3 regions of the Halobacillus amylolyticus genome follow, and region 1 is predicted to be linked to each of the others. Evidence: riboswitches for the same ligand, from Rfam matches in the RefSeq annotation. Region 1 holds a riboswitch; each other region holds the start of a gene.
The links. Region 1 has a riboswitch for S-adenosylmethionine ahead of metE (5-methyltetrahydropteroyltriglutamate--homocysteine S-methyltransferase). Riboswitches for the same ligand answer to the same signal wherever they lie in the genome.

Region 1 (4,268 bases):
TTTGTTTTTCAACCTTTATCGGCAGGCCTTCTCGTAAAGCCGGTTCATCCACTTGAATCATGTTAATGTTATTTTCTTCTAAAAAACTAATTTCCTTTTGCAGGGCTAAGGCAATTTGTTTAGTAACTTCAAATTTGCTGATATCTTCACGGACAAACGACCAATTTAAGATGGTGATAGGACCAGTAAGCATACCTTTCACAGGTTTTTTGGTTAGAGATTGAGCGTATGTGATTTCTTTGACTGTCATCGGTTCTGTGAGAGACACATCTCCATAAATGACGGGAGGTTTGACGCAGCGGGAGCCGTATGACTGAACCCATCCGTATCTGGTAAAGGCAAACCCATCCAGTTTTTCACCAAAGAATTCTACCATATCGTTACGTTCAAACTCGCCATGTATGAGGACGTCAAGCCCGATTTCCTCCTGGCGTTTAATCCATTCGGAAATGTTGTCTTCAATAAACGATTGATAATATTCATCAGACCACTCCCCTCTTCGCCATTTCAGCCGTGCCTGACGAATTTCTTTCGTTTGTGGGAGACTGCCAATCGTTGTTGTTGGCAATAATGGAAGCTCGAAATAATCTTGATGTATTTTCTGGCGACTGGAATAGTGGGTTGGACGTTTTGGTTCAATATCTTTCCATAACTCCACTTCTTTTTGAACATCTTCTAGATTTCTGCTCGAAGACTTCCAAAGTAATTCAATACACCGAGTACGTTCTTCTATATGTTTTTCAATCGTATGTCTACCATGGTTTAGACCTTCTGTTAACACTGTCGCTTCTTCAAGTTTTTGATCAGCAAATGATAGTGCATTTTTTATGACAGGGTCTAAATCCTCTTCGGTGGTTACAGTTACTGGAACGTGTAACAAACTGCAAGAAGGCTGTACGATGAGCCGATCTTTTTCAACTTTTGAAAGTATGTTTTCAAGTTGTGCGTATTTTGTGTCTAAATCTTCACTCCATATGTTGCGGCCGTTAATTACCCCGGCTGCGAGATACTTATCCTTAGGAAAGCCATGCTTTTTCAGTGATTCTAGATTAGCTCCCTGATCATGGACAAAATCAAGGCCTATCCCAGCAACTGGAAGGGAAACGACCTCCTGGTAATGATCAACGGATTCAAAATACGTTTGGAGAAGAATCTTTACACTTGAAACACCGTTTTGCATAGAGTCATATACTTCCCTGAATAGATGTAAATCATCCTTGGTCATCGGTGTTGTCAGAATAGGTTCGTCCACCTGCACCCACTCAGCACCAGCTCTTTCCAGCTCATAAAGAACTTGTATGTAGAGAGGAACAAGTCTTTTCAGTAGCTTTTTAAAATCTTTCTGCTCATAACCTTTCGCTAATTTTAAAAATGAAACAGGTCCCAGTATAACTGGCTTTCCTATGATACCTAGTTTTTCTTTGGCTTCCAAAAAGTAAGGTAACAGTCGATTCTCCGTAAGTGTTGGTTGAGCATCCGAGTCAATCTCAGGTACAATGTAGTGATAATTTGTGTTGAACCATTTGGTCATTTCAGATGCCACTGCTTCATGATTCCCTCGGGCGATATCAAAATACAAGTCTATTGGCACTTCCCCGCCCTTGTGCTTAAAACGGTTGGGTATAAAACCAAACATAACTGCCGTATCAAGCACATGATCATATAGACTAAAATCACCAATAGGAATGAGATCGCTCCCAATGTCCTGTTGCTTTTGCAAATCGTTTGTCCTTAGCGTCTCCATTTCTGACAAAAATTCACTTTCAGTTATGTTTCCATTCCAAAATTGTTCCAGTGCTTTTTTCCACTCTCTCTTTTCGCCTATTCTTGGATAACCAATCGTTGAACTTAATACCTTTGTCATTCTCATTCCTCCATTTAAGTTTTTTCCAGCTAAATAAAAAAATCTCCCTTTATAAAGAGAGATAGTCATGCAGCATTGCCAAATTCAAACCGTGAAAACAGCCTGAACACGTTACGCTCATAACACCCCCCTATACCTCGTAGGTTTAGTGCATTGCCTCAGGCAGGTCTCCTGACTCATGATCTTCACTCCCCTGCGCCTTCCCATCCTTTTCTAACAAAAAGGTAGTGACATTTCTTGCAGGTAGCTCCCATTTACAGTGGCGGGACCGTGTCGGATTTTCACCGAGCTTCCCTTTTAAGTTGAATAGATTTTTCACCTAGACAACACCTGAGTAATCAACATATCTAGTTTTCTATGCATGTATGTGTATTAAAAAAGAAAAAGCCTCTCCATATTTAGAGAGGCTTACACATGCGTACCCCTCTTATTTCCCAAAGCATTTGCTTTGCTGGAATTAGCACATTATCAACGACTAAACGCTGACAGGTTGCCGGGCATCATCGGGCCAGTCCCTCCGCCTCTCTGAATAAGAGTTTCAATTTAATTGGTTAAAGGCATACTAGCATGGAGGGAAAGAACTGTCAATATTTTCACACAATATAAAATATAATATCCATTTCTTAATGTATATAAAAAATCCAACTTGTGCTTAGCCAGTAAAATGATACGAATAATAAAAAACAGTTTACCTATATACTATACAGGGGTATTGTACAAGGAAATGCTTTGCCATTGCTGATAAGGTCCCTAATCTAAGTAATTTTAAAGGAGGATGAACATGAAGCGTAAAAAAATAATGATGGGAATTATTCTACTCACCTCTGCATTGCTGCTAGCCGCATGTGCCAGTGATAGTGAAGAGCAGAGCCAGACGGAAAATGAAGAAAACACAAACATGGAATCCAGTTCTGATGAACATATGGAAATGGACCACTCCAGTTCAGGTGCAGTCCCTGATGATTTGGAAGCAGCAGAGAATCCAACCTATGAAGTTGGAAGTCAAGTAATGATCGAAAAAGGTCACATGAAAGGAATGGAGGGTGCTGAAGCAACTATAACCGGCGCCTACGATACTATCGCCTATGCTGTTTCTTACACACCTACTACTGGCGGTGAGCGAGTTGAAAATCATAAATGGGTCATTCATGAAGAAATTGAAGACGCCGGTGAAGAAAAGCTAAAACCCGGAACAGAGGTTACGTTGGATGCATCACATATGGAAGGCATGGACGGGGCCACTGCCGAAATTGAATCTGCCCAACAAACAATAGTATATATGATCACCTATACCCCAACTGCTGGTGGTGAGAAAGTAACCAACCATAAATGGGTAACAAAAAGTGAATTATCTGCTGAATAACATTTGAACAAAATGAACGGACTTTTCAACACACCTAAAGAGCTTATTCCTAAACTGGATAAGCTTTTTTAATTTAAACGTAAAAGAAGTTAAGCTAAGAAAAATGTTCATTATTTTCAGTGGTTACGTCCGGGCATTGTAACACCAGAAGAATTATTCTACTCAAATTCATTTGGTTTCTACCCAAATATTCGATGATTCTACCCAAAATAGGTAGGATTTTGACAAAATTTCTCAGGAATCTAACCGAAATAGTTAAGATTTTGACCAAAACAGAAGGTATGCTTCCCTAATCAAAAAAGCTGTCGGCCTTAGACCGACAGCTCCCTATCAAGATCAACCCGTATTACGCAAACCTGCCGCAATACCACTGATCGTGAGTAATACTTCTGTGAGTGTATCTTCATTTTCATTTCCTTTTTGACGAAGATCCTTGATAAGTTCTACTTGTAAGAAGTTCAATGGATCAACGTATGGGTTACGCAGCTTGACCGATTCCTGAATCGTAGGCTGCTGGTCGAGAAGTTCGTGATCACCTGTGATTTGTAAGAGAACCTGTTTCGTCGTATTGTATTCTTCAACGATAGTTTGAAAGATACGTTCACCAAGAACTTGATCATTCACTAGAGCCGTATATTCTTTGGCTGTGTGAATATCTGCTTTGGTTAAAGCCATTTGCAGATTGTAAATGGTGGAGCGGAAGAAAGGCCAGTTCTCATACATTTGCTGCAATTGCTTTAAGTGATCATCACTTTGGGAGGCATAGTTTACCAATCCTGTACCAGAAGCATACCACGCTGGAATTAGCTGGCGATTTTGGGTCCAGGCGAATACCCATGGGATCGCTCTTAAGTTTTCAAACTTCATGCTGTCCTTCCGTTTCATAGGACGCGAACCAATATTCAATTCACTAATTTCTTGAAGCGGAGTCGCTTCATTGAAATACGTTAGGAAGTCTTTATCTCCAAAGACAAGCGATTGGTATTTTTCTAGAGAGACGTTCGCGATCTCTTCCATGGCTTGTTCCCACATTTCCTCACG
Region 2 (4,268 bases), 1.8 Mb from region 1:
TTGCCTCGACAAATGTGGAGCGTTATGGTTAGATCATCAGGGCGATCAGCAATAGATTCATTAATGATGTTTGCAAAGGTCGTACTTAGTTCCTCAGGTTCAAATCCCCATGTTCGAATTAAGTGATTCCCATTTTCAGAGAAAAACAGGGACCAGGCTGTGTCGTCTAACTGTAGATAGCGACAACCTGCATCATAGAAGGCACGAATTGCTTTTTTGTATGCCAAAGTTAAATCATGAATAAATCCTTCTATAGTATCATAGAATTCTTCAATTTTTTTGCCTCTAAAGAAAAGCATATTAGGACTTGGTATTGTGAACTTTGCTGTATGTGACCCAGCAATACTATGAAGAAACTTGTAATCCTCGAGCATAGGGTGATCAGTGAAATCTATCTTACCCGTGACCTCAACTCCATAAGCTTTGGTAACTATATTATGGAATTCCAGTCCTTTTTCCGGGACGAATCCTTCGACGCCGTCTAAACCTTCGAGGAAATCAAAATGCCACCAAGCCCGACGAAAATCGCCATCTGTTACAGCTTCAAGACCGATTTCTTTTTGCTTTTCTACGATTCTAACAATTTCCGCATCTTCAATTACACGCAATTCTGCACGATCAATATCACCAGCTGCTTTTTGAATACGTGCTTTTTCAATTCTTTTTGATCTTAATAGGCTTCCTACCTGATCCGCTCGAAATGGGGGAGTGTCTTTGCTTTGTTTCTTAACGCTGGAGTTTCGCTATTACTCATAATTATTCCTTCTTCCATTAATGATTTATTTGATGACTCTAAACTTACAAGTTAAATGTACTGCAACTGAATCAACCCCTATGTTTTAATAAAATACGTTTCTCCTTTCTCAATTGGGTGGCTGCCTCTAGGGCTTGATCGATATCCTCGATTAGATCATTTACATGCTCGAGTCCAACAGAGAGCCTAAGCAGTCCATCGGTAATTCCCCTTGCTTCTCTTTCTGTTTCAGGCATAGCTGCATGTGACATGGTGGCAGGATAGGATAGAATCGACTCCACTGCACCAAGACTGACAGCAAAAACAGGCAGGCGAATATGTTCAACAAATGCTTTCGCTGCTGCTTTATTAGGTAACCGAAAAGATAGAAGTGCTCCAGACCCTTTCGATTGCCGTACGTGTATAGGATGACCAGGGTGAAAGGATAGACCAGGATAGTAGACTTCACTAATTAAAGGGTGATCATTAAGATGGGTTGCTATTTTTAGTGCTGTATCCGAAGATTGTGTCAGTCGAGCACCTAATGTTTTGATCCCTTGAATTAAATGGTAGGCATCCTGTGCGCCTAAAATCGAACCAAATGAGTTTTGAATAAATGCTAATCTTTCACCAAGTTCTTCATTCTTAGTTACCGCCAGGCCCGCAATAATATCGCTGTGACCAGATAAAAATTTGGTAGCACTATGAAGGACAAGATCGACGCCAAATTGAAGCGGGTTCTGGTAAAGAGGTGTCATAAAAGTGTTATCGACAAAAGTTAGACAACCATGTGCTTTGGCTAATTTTACGATTCCTTCTATATCTGTAATATTTAAGCAGGGATTAGAAGGGGTTTCTATATAAATAACCTTTGTATTCGGTCGAATTTCACGGCATGTTTCGTTAAGGTCGGTCATGTTAACAAAGGTGTGCTCAATATTGAATTTTCTCAATACTTCTGTGATCAGACGATACGTTCCACCGTAAACGTCCTTTGAGATTAGGACATGGTCACCTGAAGAAAGGAGCATAAATGCAGAAGAAATAGCTGCCATCCCTGATGCGAATGCTAATCCTGTTTTACCACCTTCCAGGTTTGCAATGGTTTGTTCCAATGCTTGCCTTGTTGGGTTGCCTGATCTGCTGTAATCATATGGACCAAACGTATCGAAGTTTTCCTGATGGTAGGTGGATGACAAGTAGATAGGGACGTTCACGGCCCCTGTTTTATTTTCCTTATTTCCATGAGTTGAAGCGTGAATGAATCTGGTTTCCAGTTGATCTTTGTAAGAACCCATAGTAAGTTTTCCTCCCTGTCTAAAGTTCAAGAGATTTGTATTATTAAAATTAACTCTTCCATCAAAAAGGCACCTTTATATCCCGATCGTTATCGAAAATAAAGATGCCTTTAGTTGACTAATCAGCATGAGCAATATTCAGTTTTGAGCTAATCATTGTCTTTGTTAGATTTTTTATTTAGTGGATAACGTTTTTTTTCTGTGTAATCAATTTGTGTAATTTCCCCATCATGTACCGTAATGGCTACCGAACCATATTCTATGTTCTCTAAGGCTGAAACAATGTCATTAATCTTTTTTTCGAGAGTACTTTTCATACCATTACCTCCTGCTTGCAAATTAATGTAAGATGTAATTCGCTGTATCTTTTGCCTTTGGTAAGTCCAATCAGCAAGATAAACATTTACTAAAAATCAAAATAAAAAACCTCTTTCCGTAATAAGAAGAGGTTAAGTAGAACGTTACTTTCTCTTCTTATCTTTTCAAGCCTGCACGGCTTGCTGGAATTGGCACAGTACTTAGTTAAAGTCTGCTGCCGAGGTTTCAATGGGCCAGTCCCTCCACCTCTCTGGATAAGAAAAATCGTTATCAATTTGATTATCCTATAATTTACACGTATTAACATTCCTTGTCAATCATTTAATGCAAAAATTTAAATTATTCTAAAATCAACAGGGTATTGCTACTCATATCTCTTAATGCACATTGAAATAACGCGCTTCAGGATGAGCAAACACAATGGCCGTTACCGAGGCCTCTGGTTCCATCATACATTCCTCTGTCAATTCGACCCCAATTTGTTCCGGTCTAATCAATTGAAATAATTTTCTCTGATCCTCCAAATCCGGGCAAGCTGGGTAACCGAAAGAATACCGCTGTCCCTGGTATTTAGCTGAAAAACGCTCTTGCATCGTAAAGTCTGTCGGATCAGGGAATCCCCATTTATCACGCATAAGTTGATGGATGTGTTCAGCCAATCCTTCTGCCGATTCTAATGCCAATGCCTGCAGGGCGTGGCTTTTCAAATATTCTCCCTGTTGTTTCATGTCCAGAGAACGCTCCCTAATCCCTTTTCCAGCTGTTACAGAGAAGAATCCTACGTAGTCCACTTCACCGCTTGAGACTGGGCGCAAATAATCAGCTAAACAAAGATAGGGATCACGGTTTTGGCGTGGAAAAGTAAAACGTTCGATGATCGTTTGTTGATCAACGGAGTCATATATGATTACATCATCCCCATCGGATTGAGCTGGAAAGAATTGATAAAGTGCAGACGGCTGAATCCAATTCTCTTTTTGCGCTTTTACAAGTAATTCATCGACGACCTCTTTTAGTTGAAGTGCTTTATTATTTTTCTCTTCCAGCAACTTTGAGAATTTACCCTTTAGCCCCAAATGATGTCCAATCAGCATCTGCATATTAATAAAAGGCTCAATATGAGCAACCGAGTAATCTCGTAAAATGTGCAGTTCAAAATCGTGCGGTTGATAAACCGGAACTGTCTTAGATACTTTTGACACCGGCTTTTCGGCTACAGCTGTTGCCGACTGAGCTTGAGCTTTGACATGACTTCTAGCTATAACTTTTGCTTGTTTTTCTTGCTGTTCGCGAATGAGCAGCTCACGATCCTCCAGATCACTGAGCCGATTCGATAGAGCAAGTCCGTCCATGGCATCTTTTGCATAAAAAACGGATCCATCATATTGTGAGGCGATTTTTGTATTGGTAAACTTCCTTGAGAGGGCAGCGCCTCCTACCAATATCGGCAATTCGATTTGTTGCTGCTTCAAATCCTGAGCAGTCAAAACCATTTGCTGAGCTGACTTTACAAGCAAGCCCGACAACCCAATGACGTCTGGCTTTTCTTCGTGAATATGTTTGATTAAATCGGAAGGGGTTACTTTGATGCCCAGATCGACGACGTCAAAACCATTGTTGCTTAAAATAATATCCACGAGGTTTTTACCAATGTCGTGAACGTCGCCTTTAACCGTGGCCAAAAGAATTTTCCCTTTTTTATTTGACGTGTCGCCTTTTTCCATATGTGGCTCAAGGTAAGCGACTGATGTCTTCATGACTTCTGCACTTTGCAAAACTTCAGCGACAATGAGCTGGTTGTCGTTGAATAAACGCCCTACTTCAGCCATGCCAGCCATAAGTGGACCATTGATGATTTTTAATGGCGTCGGATAAGTTTCTAGTGCCTTCTCAAGGTCGGGAATCAACCCTTCCTTTGT
Region 3 (4,268 bases), 320 kb from region 1:
AGACCCACAACTCCTGCTAATGATCCTCTATGAAAAATCGGCAAGTTCACCCCAGGTCTAACATTGGAAAATCGCTCCACGTCATCATCATGTATGATTTGAGCCTCTTGACTGTCAATCACATTCTGCGCCCCTCCATGCAATTGATCAAAACGGGATTCATCGGTGCTGGCTACGATTTTTCCACTCGGGTCCATTAAGTTAATTGGAACATCGATATATTGTGAAAGCCGTGAAATGATTTCTTCTCCAAGTTGCTTTGTAAGCTCCATATCTTTCTCCTCCTTATGCTAGACCTTCTTATTTTAACCTAGTTGGTGATGTGACTTTTCAAGGTAAAAGGAAAGCCAGAGAAACGGTGCCCCGCTACTCTGGCCTTTACCCCTCAAGTTTATAAAGCTTGTTCGAATGTTCACCACTAGCCAACGGCACCCTATTCTTCGCGCAGAACGAGTGCCGATTTTTTCCTAGACTTGATCCAAGAGACAGTTACTGCTGCAATTAACACAAATCCGAGATAGCCCATTAACGGGTAGACTGTGCTGACCAGATCCGTAAATCCTACAAGACTTGCTGCAAACGAGAGAAGTCCGATAACAATGACCGAACCTTTAAACTTGGTGGTGTCAGGTTGTACAAAACGTGCGGTAAAAGAATATAGCATGCCGACTGCAGTATTAAAGACCATCGAGAGCAGAGCGATCGTCATCAGGATACCAACGATAGGTGAAATATCGGAAGCTAACACCAATGTTGGCATGTCAACTCCTTGCAATTGATTGATATTCGCATAGATTCCTAAATTGATGAGAACGACTAAAATACCAAGGCAAATCCCACCGATGACAGCACCCTTGCCAGCCGACTTTTCATCCTTCGTGGTCGCACCGATAAGTGTCATCATCGAAAAGCCGACCGCAATATTGAAGGCAACATATAGCAATGCACTTAGCAGCCAGTTCGAAGCCGCAGATGGTTGTGTTAAAGCAATACTTTCCAATTCTGCTAGATTTGCGTCACTAGTGAAAAAGGAATAAATGGTGATGATGATAATCAACGCTAACATATAGGGACTGATTAAACTAATCACCGAAATCACCTTATCCGTATTAAGACAGAGCGTTAATATCGCTAGAATTACCATAAGGATATTGCCGATAACCGGTGAAGTGCCAAATTGCTGTTCGAATATCGACCCACTCCCAGCTACCATGATCGTGGCCACCCCAAATAAAAAGAATGTCAGTGTAATATCAACTACAGGTCCTAAATATTTACCACAAATGTAGCGAATGACTTTTTTATGAGAAGAGACTTGTAGATTTGCCCCTAGTTGTATAAGTTGCATTCCAATAAAGGCAAACAAAAATATCGTGATCACCGCACCGATAATCCCCCACAGACCAAAGCTTGTAAAAAACTGGACAATTTCCTGTCCTGAAGCAAATCCTGCTCCAATAATAATGCCGACATAAGCACCAGCAATTCGCAGAGTATTTTTCATAGTTGACGTTCTCTCCTTTGAAAGGCCTTACACTAATTATCATGAATTAAGTTTATCAGACTTGTCAATTTTCGACAAAATTAATAAGTCTCGTAATCTATTGGTTTCGAGAGAGATTCTTGTTACATATAAACCCTTGCACTCCTCTTAACTCAACAAGCTACCCCCCTATCTAATAAACGCACTTTTCAGAATTTATTTCAAAATTAACCTTGACATTATTAGGTGACTCATATTAAGATTAGACTCAAATTTAATAAGCTTATCTAGAGAAGCTGAGGGATCTGGCCCTGTGAAGCTTCAGCAACCTCTGACTGTTGTCAGAAAGGTGCTCCGTCCAGCAAGATCTTTATCTTGGGAGATAAGAGCGGCACTTTATAGCTAACCCTCTTTTCTCATTAAAGAAAAGAGGGTTTTTATTGTGATAATGATGATGGCTGTCAGTGAATGAAACGTAAAATAATCCAGCATTTATTAGGAAAGGGAGATGTCATATGAGTGAAATTGTATTATTATCTGGAAGTCCTTCTGAGGAATCAAGGTCAGAGCTTGTACTAAATTATTTAGCACAATTGGTGGATCAGGAGGGACTATCCACAGAGAAGATTTCTGTCCGCAATGTGTCGCCGGAGGACCTATTTTATGCACGCTACGATAGTGAGGCGATTGAGGAAATTGCAACAACGATTCAACAGGCAAAAGGAGTGATTGTTGCTTCCCCTGTATATAAAGCGTCGTACTCTGGAATTCTTAAAGCTTTAATTGATTTACTGCCACAGGATGTGTTAAAGGACACACCAGTCTTCCCTATTATGACCGGCGGCAGCAAGTCTCATTTGCTCGCGATTGAGTATGCGTTAAAACCATTGCTTGCCACGTTAAAAGGGCAAAATTTGAAAGGCGTCTATTTACTTGATCATCAGATCGACAAATCCAACCCGGTACAGCCGATTACGAATGAGGATTGCGACCAACGCTTAAAGAAACAGCTAGTGTATTTCCTTCAGGTTATTAAAAATCAAGTTCCAATAGCTTTTTAACATGTTTGTTTTTTAAAAGTTTGTGGCTATTTAGGGTGATTTTTTGACCTACAGAAAAGGAAAGATTAGCAGTTAGCCGAGGGAAATACGCGAGACTGTGGAAAAGCGGGCCAGTCGAGACCACACAATAAAGGACGAAGAGGGAGTTCGATGGTTCGTCCACGGAAGTTCTGTGTCTTCAGATCAAGAGCCTTAAAAATTTAAATCTTAACTGAAAAAATACTGTAGTGCATTGGAATCCTAAAATTTTGCGGTGGTGTTTTAGAATAAAATACCTCTGCACCGTTTCTCCAAGTGAGCGTGCACCGCATCCCCCCTTTTCTTGCAGTCCTTTAAAAGGCTTTGCGGGCATTATAATAGGTTAAGAAGTCACCCCACCTTCAACTGTAAACAGGGTGGCTTCTATTTCTATAAACTTACCTGAAGATGCACATTAACAAATGTTTTTTTCCAGTATTAGCTAACTGGAATCACCATCCAACTTTAATTCCATCAGTGTGGAAACTTCCTGAAACCCAAGTTTTTGATAAAGATGTTTTACATGGTTTCCCGAAAATACGTTCAATTGAATTTTTTTGTATCCTTCATCTTTTAAGTGTCTCACTACTTCTTTACATAACTTTTCTGCTACTCCTTGATTGCGGTACTGTGGAAGAACGTAAATTTCTGGAATAAACATGACCATTTCATCAGTATAGTAGTCAGTTGTCCTTCCTACACCAATCCATCCTTGGATCACATTATTATGACAGTCAACAAGGTAATATCCACCGTCTAATAAAAATGGGGCCACCATTTGCTGTACCTTATCCGGTACTGGGTCAACATACCCCATGGTCGCTTCCTTTAATACTTCCAGAGAATGTCCAAGTATCTTTTGTGTTTCACTATAAGTAGCCTTTCTAATTGACATCTACCTTTCCCTCCTTTGCTGACAGATATGCTAATGAAGTTTATTTGACTAAGGAATATTATAAATTTTCGGGAGTAATTCCCCTTCTCATAACGGCAGCTTCGGACGTGGTTTAATTTATTCATAAGAACCCAAAAAAGGGTGTTGAAAAACACCACAGGCTGTCGAAGGATTCGACAGCCTGTTATGGTACCGCTATTCTACAGTTCGGGTAAACACCAAGTTTTAGTTGTCTTAGTAGACACCACCAACAAAAGCAGTCCCTACGATAATGAGTAGGATAAATAAAACTACAATAAAGGCAAATCCTCCACCGGCACCATAGCCAACACCTTCGACTTCTGCACTCATTACAACACCTCCATATCCATTTGTTCCTACTGTATGTATGTCAGGTAATTCCGACATGGACAATGTCCCAATTTTTACATATGTGGGCGCAACCTTTAGTATGATTCGATGTTTATTAAGAATTAGGTTAGAAGACGGGACATTCGCACTGACAGGATCCAGTTAAAAACATAAATTATTATGAATAATACTAAAGGAGGAATGAACATGGGTTTTTACGGTAATGGATTTGGCGGATACGGTGGCTATGGCAATAACGTAGGAGGATTAGGCGGTGGTTTTGGTGCTCCTTGGTGTCCAAAGCCTGTAGTTAAACCGGCTGTTGCACCTCGTGGTAATGGATTTGCGCTAATTGTCGTACTATTCATATTACTAATTATCATCGGTGGGGCTGCATGCGCATAATCGTTTTTAATCTTGAAAACCGAACACCTTAACATCGAAACTGACAATAAGGTCG

Region 2: linked by a shared signal. The riboswitch ahead of MUO15_RS00860 (YezD family protein) and the one ahead of metE (5-methyltetrahydropteroyltriglutamate--homocysteine S-methyltransferase) in region 1 are both predicted to bind S-adenosylmethionine.
Region 3: linked by a shared signal. The riboswitch ahead of ssuE (NADPH-dependent FMN reductase) and the one ahead of metE (5-methyltetrahydropteroyltriglutamate--homocysteine S-methyltransferase) in region 1 are both predicted to bind S-adenosylmethionine.

What each region holds. Positions count from the first base shown of each region.
Region 1 covers NZ_CP095075.1:1,955,554-1,959,821, forward strand. Annotated here, with positions in the region: gene metE (5-methyltetrahydropteroyltriglutamate--homocysteine S-methyltransferase) at 1-1,864, opposite strand, end outside; cobalamin riboswitch at 2,009-2,213, opposite strand; SAM riboswitch class I at 2,289-2,400, opposite strand; gene MUO15_RS10135 (YdhK family protein) at 2,646-3,227, shown strand; gene ppc (phosphoenolpyruvate carboxylase) at 3,564-4,268, opposite strand, start outside.
Region 2 covers NZ_CP095075.1:149,160-153,427, forward strand. Annotated here, with positions in the region: partial or broken gene MUO15_RS00850 (5-methyltetrahydropteroyltriglutamate--homocysteine S-methyltransferase) at 1-710, opposite strand, end outside; gene metC (cystathionine beta-lyase) at 826-2,031, opposite strand; gene MUO15_RS00860 (YezD family protein) at 2,181-2,348, opposite strand; SAM riboswitch class I at 2,503-2,610, opposite strand; gene metH (methionine synthase) at 2,727-4,268, opposite strand, start outside.
Region 3 covers NZ_CP095075.1:1,640,464-1,644,731, forward strand. Annotated here, with positions in the region: gene MUO15_RS08590 (CdaR family transcriptional regulator) at 1-272, opposite strand, end outside; gene MUO15_RS08595 (YkvI family membrane protein) at 434-1,504, opposite strand; SAM riboswitch class I at 1,764-1,872, shown strand; gene ssuE (NADPH-dependent FMN reductase) at 1,999-2,544, shown strand; gene MUO15_RS08605 (GNAT family N-acetyltransferase) at 3,005-3,457, opposite strand; gene MUO15_RS08610 (YjcZ family sporulation protein) at 3,692-3,808, opposite strand; gene MUO15_RS08615 (YjcZ family sporulation protein) at 4,016-4,213, shown strand.